DNA from 3 places in the Comamonas koreensis genome. Region 3 is predicted to be linked to each of the others. Evidence: predicted binding sites of a transcription regulator. Region 3 holds the regulator's gene; each other region holds the start of a gene.
What was found. Region 3 encodes NrdR, which represses ribonucleotide reductase genes. Its sites were predicted from a motif close to CACNANATNTNGTG; they were not measured.
Positions count from the first base shown of each region.

Region 1 (4,280 bases), 2.1 Mb from region 3:
CAGCCAGGGCCGCAGCGAGCGCGCCATCGTCATGACCGCCTATGGCTCGGCCGACAATGCCGTCGCGGCCCTGCGCGAAGGCGCGTTTGACTACCTGACCAAGCCGGTGGACCTCAAGCAGTTTCGCCAGGTGGTGGCGTCCGCCTGCCAGGGGCTGCAGGATGCCGCTGCGCTGGCCCCGGCGCAGTCCGCTTTTCAAGCGGCGCCGCAGCCCGGCACGCCCACCCGGCCTGCCCCCCCGGCCCAGCGCGAATTGATCGGCCCGTCGCTGGTGATGCAGCAGGTGCGCGAGCGCATTGCCAAGGTGGCCGGCAGCATGGCGCCCATTTTGGTGCGCGGCGAATCGGGCACCGGCAAGGAGCTGGTGGCCCAGTCCTTGCACCGCAACAGCCAGCGGGCCAGCGGGCCGATGGTGGCCGTCAACTGCGGCGCCATCCCCGAGAACCTGCTCGAAGCGGAGTTCTTTGGTGCCCGCAAAGGCGCCTACACCGGCGCGAACCAGGACCGCGAAGGCTTTTTCCAGGCAGCCCATGGTGGCACCCTCTTCCTCGATGAAATCGGCGAGCTGCCGCTGTCGATGCAGGCCAAGCTCTTGCGTGCGATCCAGGAGCGCAAGGTGCGGCCCCTGGGCTCGCAACAGGAAGAAGCGGTCGATGTGCGCATCGTCAGTGCCACCCACCGCGACCTGGCGGCCGACGTGCAGACCGGGCGCTTTCGCCAGGACTTGTACTACCGGCTCAACGTCATTGACATCTTCATCCCGCCGCTGCGCGAGCGCCGCGAAGATGTGCCTGCGCTGTGCCAGGCGCTGCTCGAGCGCATCGCCAGCGAGAGCGGCCAGCCGGTGCCCCAGCTCAGCGCCCAGGCGCTGCACACCTTGGCAGGCCATGCACTGCCGGGCAATGTGCGCGAGCTGGAAAACCTGTTGCTGCGCTCGGTCGCCTTGAGCGATGGCGCGTTTCTGGATGTGGAGCCGGCCCGGGCCGATGCCGCGCATCCGGCGCCCGTGCACAGCCAGGCTGCAGAGCCGGCCCCTGCCTATGAGCAGCCCACGCCCGCGCCAAAGGCCGCAGCCGTCGCGCCTCAGCGCCTCCACGGCTTTGCGCCGCCACAGGATCTGCCCGCCGATCTGCAGGCCTGGCTCGATGGCATCGAGCGCGACATCCTCGTGCGCGCGCTGCAGGAGTTTGGCTTTAACCGCACCGCAGCGGCCAACCGCCTGGGCATCAGCCTGCGCCAGATCCGCTACCGCATGGAGCGGCTGCAGATCCATGACCCCAGCGATGGGGTGCAGCCCTAGGGGCCCAACGCCATGCCCCAAGATCTGCCCGAGACGCCGCCCGGCGCCCCCGCTCCCCACGCTGCCACCGCGCCGCAAGCTGCGCTCTGGCAAAAAGGCTGGCTGCGCACGGCCACGCACTGCCCCTCGCCCAATTACAGTCCCCGGCCCGAGGGGGCATGCATCGATCTGGTGGTCGTCCACTCGATCAGCCTGCCGCCGGGCATCTACGGCACGGGGGATGTGCAGCGGCTCTTTACCAACCAGCTCGACTGGGATGCGCACCCCTACTTCCAGAGCATCCGGGGCCTGCAGGTGTCCTCGCATTTCTTCATCACGCGCCAAGGCGTGGTGTGGCAGTTTGTCAGCGCCGACCAGCGCGCCTGGCATGCCGGCCAGTCGTTCTGGCGCGGCCGGCCGCGCTGCAATGACGACTCCATCGGCATCGAGCTCGAAGGCCTGGAGGGCGAGACTTTCGAGCCCGCCCAGTACCACAGTCTGGTGCAGCTGTGCCAGCAGATCCGCGCCCAGTATGCGATCGCCTATATCGCCGGCCACGAACACATTGCGCCAGGCCGCAAGAACGACCCGGGCCCAGGATTTTTGTGGCCCCAGCTGCAGCAGGATCTGGCCTGGCCGGCATCCATGTTTCCTGCCTCACTGCATCTCTGAGAGCCAGCAACACCCCCCTTGATCGTCGTTGCCCCACCTTGCCCTACGCTTGTACGGCCTGCGGCGGTGTGCCTCGTTCCAACCGCAAACCGTTGGTTTGCTGGCCCGTATTGGCAGCTCTAAATCAGGCTATAGGCCAACCCTCTAAACAGCCTGCATTTTTCACGCATCCGCATGCAGCTGATGGCATGCGCACTTCAAAAACACAGCAATTTCCCCACATCTGAAAAATTTTTTTTCAGATGCAATGCCTAAGTTTTACGCAGGCTCTGCAACGCAGATGGCGCAGAAACACACGCACAGTGGTGGTTTGCAGGCGCAAACCACGACGCCATGCGCAGTAGCCGCCGTTTTGCTGCGCAGCATGGTCATCGGCACTACACACAAACCATGCATTGCGCCATACACTACAGGTAGTGTCCAGCGCTTAATAAAACACTATATGTAGTGTGAGGTGGTATCCAGCGGCTCAGTGATACCGGCATGCACAGCGCTGTTTCTCCGGCTTTTCACGCACCACAGAGAGGACATCATGAGCGCTGCTTCGCTTTCCGAGCAACGAGCCGCACCGGCCGCCAGCTCGCGCACCCTGGATGGATTTACCGTACTGCCGGACTACCAGATCATGCGGCGCAACGGAGCAGTCGTCCCTTTCGAGCCCCCCAAGATCACCACCGCCATCATGAAAGCGTTCCTGGCCGTGCATGGCAGCCAGGGCTCGGCATCGGCCAGTGTGCGCGAAGTGGTCGAGAACCTGACCCACACGGTGGTGCGCGCGCTGATGCGCTCGCGCCCGGGCGGCGGCACTTTCCATATCGAAGATGTGCAGGACCAGGTCGAGCTGGGCCTGATGCGCGGCGGCAACCATGAGGTGGCACGCGCCTATGTGCTGTACCGCGAGCGCCGCAACCAGGAGCGTGCCCAGCTCCAGGCCCAGCACACGCCGGCCCATGCCAGCTTGCATGTGCAGGACCGGGGCCAGCAGGTGGTGCTTGATGTCAAAAAACTCCATGACCGCATTGCCGCAGCCTGCCAGGGCCTGGGCCAGGACGTCGACCCCGCGCCCATCCTCAGCGAGACCCTGCGCAACCTCTATGACGGCGTCCACATGGACGAGGTGTTCAAGGCCTCCATTCTGGCTGCCCGCACCTTGATCGAAAAGGACCCGGACTACAGCTTTGTCACCGCGCGCCTGCTGCTGCACACCATCACGCGCGAAGTGATCGGCCAGGACGTCAGCAGTGCCGATATGGGCGCGGCCTACCGCAGCTACTTCCCCGGCTTTGTCGCGCAAGGGGTTGAGCACGAACTGCTCGCCCCCGAGATGCTGGACTTTGACCTGCACCGGCTGGCCGCCGCTCTCCAGCCCGAGCGTGATCTGCAGTTTGACTACCTGGGTCTGCAGACCCTGTACGACCGCTATTTTTTGCATGTACGCCAGCAGCGCATCGAGTTGCCCCAGGCCTTCTTCATGCGCGTGGCCATGGGCCTGGCGCTGAAGGAGGACGACCGCAATGCACGCGCCATCGCGTTCTATGACCTGCTCTCGTCCTTTGACTTCATGTCATCCACGCCCACCCTGTTCAACAGCGGCACCCTGCGCTCGCAGCTGTCGTCGTGTTACCTGACCACGGTGGCCGATGACCTGGGCGGCATCTACGATGCGATCCGCGAAAACGCCTTGCTGTCCAAGTTTGCCGGCGGTCTGGGCAATGACTGGACGCCGGTGCGTGCAATGGGCGCCCGCATCAAGGGCACCAATGGCGAGTCGCAAGGCGTGGTGCCCTTTCTCAAGGTGGTCAACGACACGGCCGTGGCCGTCAACCAGGGCGGCAAACGCAAGGGCGCCGTCTGCGCCTACCTGGAGACCTGGCATCTGGACATCGAGGAGTTTCTGGAGCTGCGCAAGAACACCGGCGATGACCGCCGCCGCACCCACGACATGAACACCGCCCACTGGATCCCCGATCTGTTCATGCAACGGGTCATGGAAAAAGGCATGTGGACCTTGTTCTCCCCCTCCGATGTGCCCGATCTGCATGACCGCTTTGGCCAGGATTTCGAGCGCGCCTATACCGCCTACGAAGCCCAGGCGGCCAGCGGCGCGCTGGCGCTGAGCAAGACCGTGCCCGCGGTCGATCTGTGGCGCAAGATGCTGTCGATGCTGTTCGAGACCGGCCACCCCTGGATCACCTTCAAGGATGCCTGCAACCTGCGCTCCCCACAGCAGCATGCCGGCGTCGTGCACTCGTCCAACCTCTGCACCGAGATCACGCTCAACACCAGCGACACGGAAACCGCCGTCTGCAACCTGGGCTCGGTCAACCTG
Region 1 covers NZ_CP043575.1:1,573,479-1,577,758, reverse strand. The annotation lists gene F0Q04_RS07065 (sigma-54-dependent transcriptional regulator) at 1-1,300, shown strand, start outside; gene ampD (1,6-anhydro-N-acetylmuramyl-L-alanine amidase AmpD) at 1,313-1,951, shown strand; gene F0Q04_RS07055 (ribonucleoside-diphosphate reductase subunit alpha) at 2,484-4,280, shown strand, end outside.
Region 1: a site for NrdR is predicted at 2,388-2,401, ahead of F0Q04_RS07055 (ribonucleoside-diphosphate reductase subunit alpha). Genes of this name have one in related genera too.

Region 2 (4,280 bases), 600 kb from region 3:
GGGTACTTCTGCTGGTCGTAGCGGGCGACATTGACCGAATTGCCAAAGAACATCGGTTCCTTGAGCTGGTCATTGTCGACCTTGGAGAAGGTGCTGTATGCCATCGCCTTCTCTCCGCTTAGATCTTGCAGGCGCCGCTGGCGCAGTCGTCTTCTGCCGCTGCGCCCTGCATGTCTTCGGCACCGTCACGGGTGTTGTGGTAGTAGAGCGTCTTCACACCAAACTTGTAGGCCTGCAGCAGGTCCTTGAGCAGTTGCTGCATCGGCACCTTGCCATCGGCAAAGCGCTGGGGATCGTAGTTGGTGTTGGCCGAGATGGACTGGTCGACGAACTTCTGCATCAGGCCCACGAGTTTGAGGTAGCCCTCGTTGTTGGGCATTTGCCAGAGCAGCTCGTACTGGCCCTTCAAGCGATCGATCTCCGGCACCACCTGGCGCAGGATGCCGTCCTTGGACTGCTTGACCGAGACAAAGCCGCGTGGAGGCTCGATGCCATTGGTCGCGTTGGCGATCTGGCTGGAGGTCTCGGACGGCATCAGTGCCGTCAAGGTTGAGTTGCGCAGGCCGTGGGTCTTGATCTCGGCGCGCAGGGCTTCCCAGTCCAGGTGCAGGGGCTCATCGGTCAGCGCGTCGATATCCTTCTTGTAGGTGTCGATCGGCAGGATGCCGGCTGCGTAGTTGGTCTCGGCAAAGGCGGTGCAAGGGCCGAACTCGCGCGACAGCTGCACCGAGGCCTTGAGCAGGTAGTACTGGATGGCTTCGAAGGTGCGGTGGGTCAGGCCATTGGCCGAACCGTCGGAGTAGCGCACGCCGTTCTTGGCCAGGTAGTAGGCGTAGTTGATCACGCCCACGCCCAGCGAGCGGCGCTTTTCGGTCGCAATGCGGGCAGCGGCTACCGGGTAGTCCTGGTAGTCCAGCAGTGCATCGAGCGCACGCACGATCAGGTCGGCCAGCTCTTCGAGCTCATCGGTCGACTCGAGCGCGCCCAGGTTGAAGGCAGACAGGGTGCACAGCGCAATTTCGCCGTTTTCGTCCTTGATGTCTTCGAGCGGGCTGGTGGGCAGCAGGATTTCCATGCACAGGTTCGACTGGCGCACGGGAGCCACGGCCGGGTTGAACGGGCTGTGGGTGTTGCAGTGGTCAACGTTCTGTATGTAGATACGGCCGGTGCTGGCGCGCTCTTGCATCATCAGCGAGAACAGCTCCACTGCTGGCAGGGTGCGCTTGCGGATGGATTCGTCAGCCTCGTACTTGACGTACAGCTCTTCGAACTTGTTCTGGTCGGCAAAGAAGGCCTCGTACAGACCAGGCACATCATGGGGCGAGAACAGGCTGATGCTCTGCCCCTTGATCAGGCGCTGGTAGAGCATGCGGTTGATCTGGATACCGTAGTCCAGATGGCGGATGCGGTTTTCCTCGACGCCGCGGTTGTTCTTGAGCACCAGCAGCGACTCGGCTTCCAGGTGCCATAGTGGGTAGAACAAGGTGGCTGCACCGCCGCGCACGCCGCCTTGCGAGCAGGACTTGACGGCCGACTGGAACATCTTGAAGAAAGGCAGGCAGCCGGTGTGCTGTGCCTCGCCGCCCCGGATCTCGCTGCCCAGCGCACGGATACGGCCGCCGTTGATGCCGATACCGGCGCGCTGCGAGACGTACTTGACGATGGCGCTGGTGGTGGCATTGATGCTGTCGAGGCTGTCATCGCACTCGATCAGCACGCAGGAGCTGAACTGGCGCAGCGGGGTGCGCACGCCCGACATGATGGGCGTGGGCAGCGAAATCTTGAAGCGCGAGACGGCGTCATAGAAGCGCTTGATGTACTGCAGACGGCGGTCGGCCGGGTACTTGGCAAACAGGCTCATCGCCACCAGCACATACAGAATCTGCGGGCTCTCGTAGATGCGCTTGGTCACCCGGTTTTGCACCAGGTACTTGCCTTCGAGCTGCTTGACGGCTGCGTAGGAGAAGTCCATATCGCGCCAGTGGTCGATGAAACCATTGATCTCGTCGTACTCTTCGCGGCTGTAATCGGCCAGCAGGTGCGGGTCGTACTTCTTGAGCTCGGTGAGCTTTTGCACATGATCGTACAAATGGGGCGGCTCGAACTGGCCAAAGGCGATCTTGCGCAGGTGGAAGATGGCCAGGCGCGCTGCCACGTACTGGTAGTCGGGTGCGTCTTCGGAGATCAGGTCGGCCGCAGACTTGATGATGGTTTCATGGATCGCATCGGTGCGGATGCCGTCATAAAACTGGATATGCGACTGCAGCTCGATCTGGGAGACCGACACATTGCTCAGGCCTTTGGCCGCCCAGTCAATCACCCGGTGGATTTTGTCGAGGTCGATAGGCTCAACGCGACCGTCACGCTTGGTGACTCTCATAGTGCTTGTCTGGTTCATTTGCGATGTTTCTAATGGGATAAAAAACGCAGGACCACGGGCGCAAGACGCGGCAGTCCCGCGCCAAAACGCGCCAGGCATGGCTGGCGCGTTTTGGCTGGAGCGAGACCAGCATCAAACAACCTGTGGGGGAAGCGGTGGACACTACATATGGTGTCTATGGGCTTGAGTGTACGCTACCTGTAGCGTTCTTGGCAGCAGAAAATCAGGCTCGATTTCTGCTAGGCACTGGCGGACTGGGCGAAGAATGCAGCAAAATCAACGCGCAGAGCGCCGGTAAATATATGTATCCGGGTGGGCACATTCCCGGTGATGAAGAGGGGCATCATCCCCCGATGTTGATGGCGATCACCATCTGGTTGATGGCCTGGGCCATCAAGCCATAGACCAAGCTGCATAGCGGGCAATGCATCGTCTTTTTCAAGGACTGCCCAAACGAAAAACCTGCTGCACTTGCGTGCAACAGGTTTCGATAAGGATGGTCGGAGCGGTGGGATTCGAACTCACGACCCTCTGCTCCCAAAGCAGATGCGCTACCAGGCTGCGCTACGCTCCGACTAAGCCGCTATTGTATATCGAGCCGGAGCGCCTTCCGGCGAAAAATGATTACTTTGACAACTTTTCATCTGCTGGGGCGGTTGGCGAGACAGCCGCCCTGCCCGCTGCGCAGCAAAACCGAGAGGGCCGCGCCACCCGCCGTGCATGAAGCAGCATGTGAAAGATGCTTGCCGGCGCGCCATCAGGATAAACCGCGCCATATCGCGAATTGCCAAGAATTGCCAAAACAAAAAACCTGCTGCATTTGCATGCAACAGGTTTTTAAATGGAATGGTCGGAGCGGCGGGATTCGAACTCGCGACCCTCTGCTCCCAAAGCAGATGCGCTACCAGGCTGCGCTACGCTCCGACTAAGCCGTTATTGTAACCAGGGTTTGGCAGCTGCATTTCGTATTTGACGATTTTTTTACAGCGGCCACCACCGATGCGGTTAACGTTGTTGGGTCGGTGCCGGGCCACGGCCAGGCAGGTGACGGAAAGTGATGCGGCCCTTGCTCAGATCGTAGGGCGACATCTCCAGCGACACCTTGTCACCGGCCAGAATGCGAATGTGGTGCTTGCGCATTTTGCCGCCTGTGTAAGCGATCAGCTCGTGGCCGTTGTCCAGCTTCACGCGAAAGCGCGAATCGGGCAGCACTTCGGTCACGGAGCCTTGCATCTCAATCAGTTCTTCTTTAGCCATATAAGTCGACGAATCCTTGTCTAGTGGTGCATGTGCGAAACCGGTTCGCCATGCTGTTCTCAGTGCCACCAACAAGCGGTGGCTCTCTCCATGGTTCGGGAGGGCCTTGCCAACTCTCGCCACCCAAGGGGCAAGGGCCTTCAAGGCAACCAAGTGGAAATCTGCCAGCCCGACAACGGGGCGCAACAGCCAGCATCCCACACAATATTGACGGCGCAGCTGCCAGGGCAGCCAACGCCTCCAAGCTATAAAAGCTTGCAAAGCTCTCTATTGTACTATGTTGCTGCCAATTCCGCTGTGGCTTGTCTCGTATAAACGCCGCCGGTGATCCGCAGGCCCGCATGGCTGTGCTGGCAGCAGCAGCGCCGGCGCATCGGCTAGCATGGCGCATGCATGCGCGGCTGGCTCCAGGCCGTGCAACCCGATGGCTCCCTCCCCTTCACCAACGAACACCATGAATGCTGCATCCCCCCGCTACTGGCTGATGAAAAACGAGCCGGACGACTATGCGATCGACCATGCGCTCAGCGCCCCCGATGCCACCATTGCCTGGGATGGGGTGCGCAATTACCAGGCGCGCAACTTCATGCGCGATGACATGCAGGTGGGTGACGGTGTGCTGTACTGGCATTCGAGCTGCGCC
Region 2 covers NZ_CP043575.1:3,046,868-3,051,147, forward strand. The annotation lists gene nrdB (class Ia ribonucleoside-diphosphate reductase subunit beta) at 1-104, opposite strand, end outside; gene nrdA (class 1a ribonucleoside-diphosphate reductase subunit alpha) at 119-2,380, opposite strand; gene F0Q04_RS13805 (hypothetical protein) at 2,590-2,784, shown strand; tRNA gene F0Q04_RS13810 (tRNA-Pro) at 2,878-2,954, opposite strand; tRNA gene F0Q04_RS13815 (tRNA-Pro) at 3,228-3,304, opposite strand; gene infA (translation initiation factor IF-1) at 3,386-3,637, opposite strand; gene F0Q04_RS13825 (EVE domain-containing protein) at 4,092-4,280, shown strand, end outside.
Region 2: a site for NrdR is predicted at 2,541-2,554, ahead of nrdA (class 1a ribonucleoside-diphosphate reductase subunit alpha). Genes of this name have one in related genera too.

Region 3 (4,280 bases):
GCCGCAGCCGGTACCGTGGCCGACAAGGCCAAGGCCGCCAGCAACAGCGCAGCTGCAGGCAACGCTTCTGAAACCGTGGCCCTGGCCGACAAGCAAGCCGCGCTGCCAGCAGCGGCCAAGGCCGAGGCCACCGCCGTGGCCATGGGTTCCTGATCTGCCCCTCCGGCTCATTGCCCACTTCGCCCTCTTCGCACAAGCACCCAGCCGGGTGCTTTTGTTTTTGCAGGCCTTGACGATGGCTCCAAGAACCGGTTCTTAACCCGCCTTGGCGATCAAGCCATTGCGGCAAGCCTGCGCCGCCTCGGCTACACTAGCCGGGTACGCGACTGGCGATAGACATCTGTATGACCGGATTGTTGACGTGGAATGCAGGCCCGGCCTGCAGCAACCACCGGGGAGCGTACCGTGCAGTGCCAGGGCGAGCGCATCGCCCCCCGCACCCGCCACGTGTTAGCCGTGCGCCTGGGCAGCCCCTGTTTTCGCCAACCTCACTGTTGGCAGGCAGGGCTCACTTCTGACTCCAACGACCGCCATGTACCAACGTAACATCCTTGTCGAACAGACCGACGCAGAACTCTTTGCGGCCATCCAGGCCGAAAACCAGCGCCAAGAGCAGCACATCGAGCTGATCGCCAGCGAAAACTATGCCTCCCCTGCCGTGATGTGGGCCCAGGGCACCCAGCTGACCAACAAGTACGCCGAAGGCTACCCCGGCAAGCGCTACTACGGCGGCTGCGAATTTGTCGATATCGCCGAGCAGCTGGCCATCGACCGCGTCAAGCAACTGTTTGGCGCTGATGCAGCCAATGTGCAACCCCATTGCGGCGCATCGGCCAATGAAGCGGTTTTCCTGGCTTTCCTCAACCCCGGCGACACCATCATGGGCATGAGCCTGGCCGAAGGCGGTCACCTGACCCATGGCATGCCACTGAACATCTCCGGCAAGTGGTTCAACGTCGTCTCCTACGGCCTGAACGAAAAGGAAGAGCTGGACTACGACGCCATGGAAAAGAAGGCGCACGAGACCAAGCCCAAGCTGATCATCGCTGGCGCATCCGCTTACTCGCTGGAAATCGACTTTGCCCGCTTTGCCAAGGTGGCCAAGGATGTGGGCGCGATCTTCATGGTGGACATGGCCCACTATGCCGGTCTGATCGCCGCTGGCGAATACCCCAACCCCGTGCCCCACGCCGACGTGGTGACCACCACCACCCACAAGAGCCTGCGCGGCCCGCGCGGTGGCGTCATCCTGATGAAGGCTGAGCACGAGAAGGCCATCAACTCGGCCGTGTTCCCCGGCCTGCAAGGCGGCCCGCTGATGCACGTGATCGCAGCCAAGGCCGTGGCCTTCAAGGAGGCGCTGACGCCTGAGTTCAAGCAGTATGCCCAGCAGGTCAAGACCAACGCCCGCATCGTGGCCGAGACCCTGACCGAGCGCGGCCTGCGCATCATCTCTGGCGGCACCCAAAGCCACGTGATGCTGGTGGACCTGCGCGCCAAGGGCATCACCGGCAAGGAAGCCGAAGCCGTGCTGGGCGCTGCCCACATGACGATCAACAAGAACTCCATCCCCAACGACCCGGAAAAGCCGATGGTCACCAGCGGTATCCGTATCGGTACGCCCGCGATGACCACCCGTGGTTTCAAGGACGAAGAAGCGCGCCTCACGGCCAACCTGATCGCCGACGTGCTGGACAACCCACGGGACGAGGCCAACATCGCTGCCGTGCGCGCCAAGGTCAACGCCCTGACCGCACGCTTCCCCGTCTACCGCTGATCTGACCTGCGCCCGCGCCTATGAAATGCCCCTTCTGCAGCCATCCCGATACCCAGGTGGTGGAGACCCGTGTTGCAGAAGACGGCGGCTTTGTACGGCGCAGGCGCCAGTGCGGCAACTGCGAAAAGCGCTTTACCACCTATGAGCGGCCTGAGGTCAGCCTGCCAGTCATCGTCAAAAAGGACGGCCGGCGCATCGACTACGACCGCAGCAAGCTACGCGGCTCGTTCAGCCTGGCGCTGCGCAAGCGCCCGGTCCCCATCGACAAGGTGGACCTGGCGCTCGAGCATGTCGAGGACAAGCTGCGCACCTTGGGTGCGCGTGAGGTACAGACGCATTTGATCGGCGAGCTGGTCATGGCCGAGCTGCAAAAGCTCGACAAGGTGGCCTACATCCGCTATGCCAGCGTCTACCGAAGCTTCGAGGACATTGACCAGTTCAAGTCCATCGTCGACGAGGTAACGACCCCGCCGCCCGAGCCCAGGAAAGACAGCGCCCGTAAAAAGGACTGAGGCACAAAAAAATGCGAACCCCTGGGTTCGCATTTTTCTTTGGAGACCAGCCACGGAGCCGGCCCGGGCTGCGCCTTGTCAGTCTTGCGGCGCCTCGGCGGCAATCGGCCCCACCGCCTGCACCACATCGCTGTTCTGGGCGCGGTGGCGCAGCGCATGGTCCATCAGCACCATGGCCAGCAAGGCCTCGGCAATCGGTGCGGCGCGGATGCCCACGCAGGGGTCATGCCGGCCCTTGGTGATGACCTCGGTACTCTTGCCCTCGGTATCGATGGACTCGCGCGGGCTGATGATCGAGCTGGTGGGCTTGATGGCGATGCGGATCTCGATGTCCTGACCAGTGCTGATGCCGCCCAGAATGCCGCCGGCATTGTTGCTGCGAAAGCCCTGGGGGCTGAGCGAGTCGCCATGCGTAGTGCCGCGCTGGGCCACGCTGTCAAAACCGGCACCAATCTCGACCGCCTTGACGGCGTTGAGGCCCATCATCGCGTAGGCGATGTCGGCGTCGAGCTTGTCATACAGCGGCTCGCCCAGGCCGACCGGCACGCCGCTGGCCTGCACGCGGATCAGCGCGCCGCAGGAGTCGCCCGCCTTGCGCAGCGCATCCATATAGTCTTCATAGCGGGTCACATCGGCCACCGGCGCAAAAAACGGGTTGTTAGGCACATGCGACCAGTCCTCAAAAGGCAGGGCCACCTCGCCCACCTGCAGCATGCAGGCGCGGAATTCGGTACCGAACTTCTCTTTGAGCCACTTTTTGGCCACAGCGCCAGCGGCCACGGTGGGCGCGGTCAGGCGGGCCGAGGAGCGGCCACCACCACGCGGGTCGCGGATGCCGTACTTGTGCCAGTAGGCATAGTCGGCATGGCCGGGGCGAAAGCTCTGCGCAATATTGGAGTAGTCCTTGCTGCGCTGGTCGGTATTGCGGATCAGCAGCGCAATCGGCGTGCCCGTCGTCTTGCCCTCGTAGACGCCCGAGAGGATCTCCACGCTGTCGGGCTCATTGCGCTGGGTGACAAACTTGCTGGTGCCGGGGCGGCGGCGGTCCAGGTCCTGCTGGATATCTGCCTCGCTCAACGCCATGCCCGGTGGGCAGCCGTCAATCACGCAGCCAATCGCGGGGCCATGGGATTCGCCAAAGTTGGTAACAGTAAATAAGGTGCCGAAGGTATTGCCGCTCATAGCCCGCCATTATCACTGATGCCGGTGCCCCACGCAGCCCCACAGGGCTCACCAGCGGGGCGGGTCACCGCCGGGCGGCTGGCCGGCATGGGGCCAGCCGCCTGGCAGACCCTGCAGCACCGCACTGTGGCGCACCGCACGCAGGCGGCCAAAGCCAGTGTCCATCTCTTCCAGATAGGCGTCGGGCGGCGCGCCGCTGGGTGCCGTAGCCGCCGCAGCGGCTACCGGCCGCTGGCCCATGGACTGCAACCACTGTGCGACGCGTGCCAGCGACACCTGCACATGCCAGCTGCCGCCCTGCTTTGCCTGGCGGTAGAGCGCAGCCTGGATGCCAAAGGCCAGCAAAAAGCCCGCGCTGTAATCGAGAATCTGCAGCGGCAGCGCCCGCAGCCCCGCGCTGCCAAACGCCTGGCCTTCGGCCCAGTTGATGCCGCAGACGGTCTGCACCAGCGAATCAAAGCCGCGCCGGTCGGCCCAGGGGCCGCTGCGGCCATAGGCTGACAGGCTGGCATAGACGATGCCCGGCCGCTGCCGGGCGGCAGACTGCGGATCCAGCCCCAGCGCATCCAGCGCGCCCGGCCGGTAGCCTTGCAGCAGCACATGGGCCTGATCCAGCAACGCGGCCATCTTTTGCTGGCCTGCCGGGGTTTTCAGATCCAGCAAGGCCGAGCGCTTGCCCCGGCTCATATCGGCAATGGCCTCGATATTGGGCAGACCCGGCCCATTGAGCATCAGCACATCGGCCCCTTGCGCCGCCAGGCTGCGGGCTGCCACGGGCCCCGCCAGAATGCGGGTCAGGTCCAGCACGC
Region 3 covers NZ_CP043575.1:3,645,036-3,649,315, forward strand. The annotation lists gene F0Q04_RS16570 (lytic transglycosylase domain-containing protein) at 1-153, shown strand, start outside; ZMP/ZTP riboswitch at 313-475, shown strand; gene glyA (serine hydroxymethyltransferase) at 533-1,777, shown strand; gene nrdR (transcriptional regulator NrdR) at 1,798-2,289, shown strand; gene aroC (chorismate synthase) at 2,368-3,471, opposite strand; gene F0Q04_RS16590 (CoA transferase) at 3,520-4,280, opposite strand, start outside.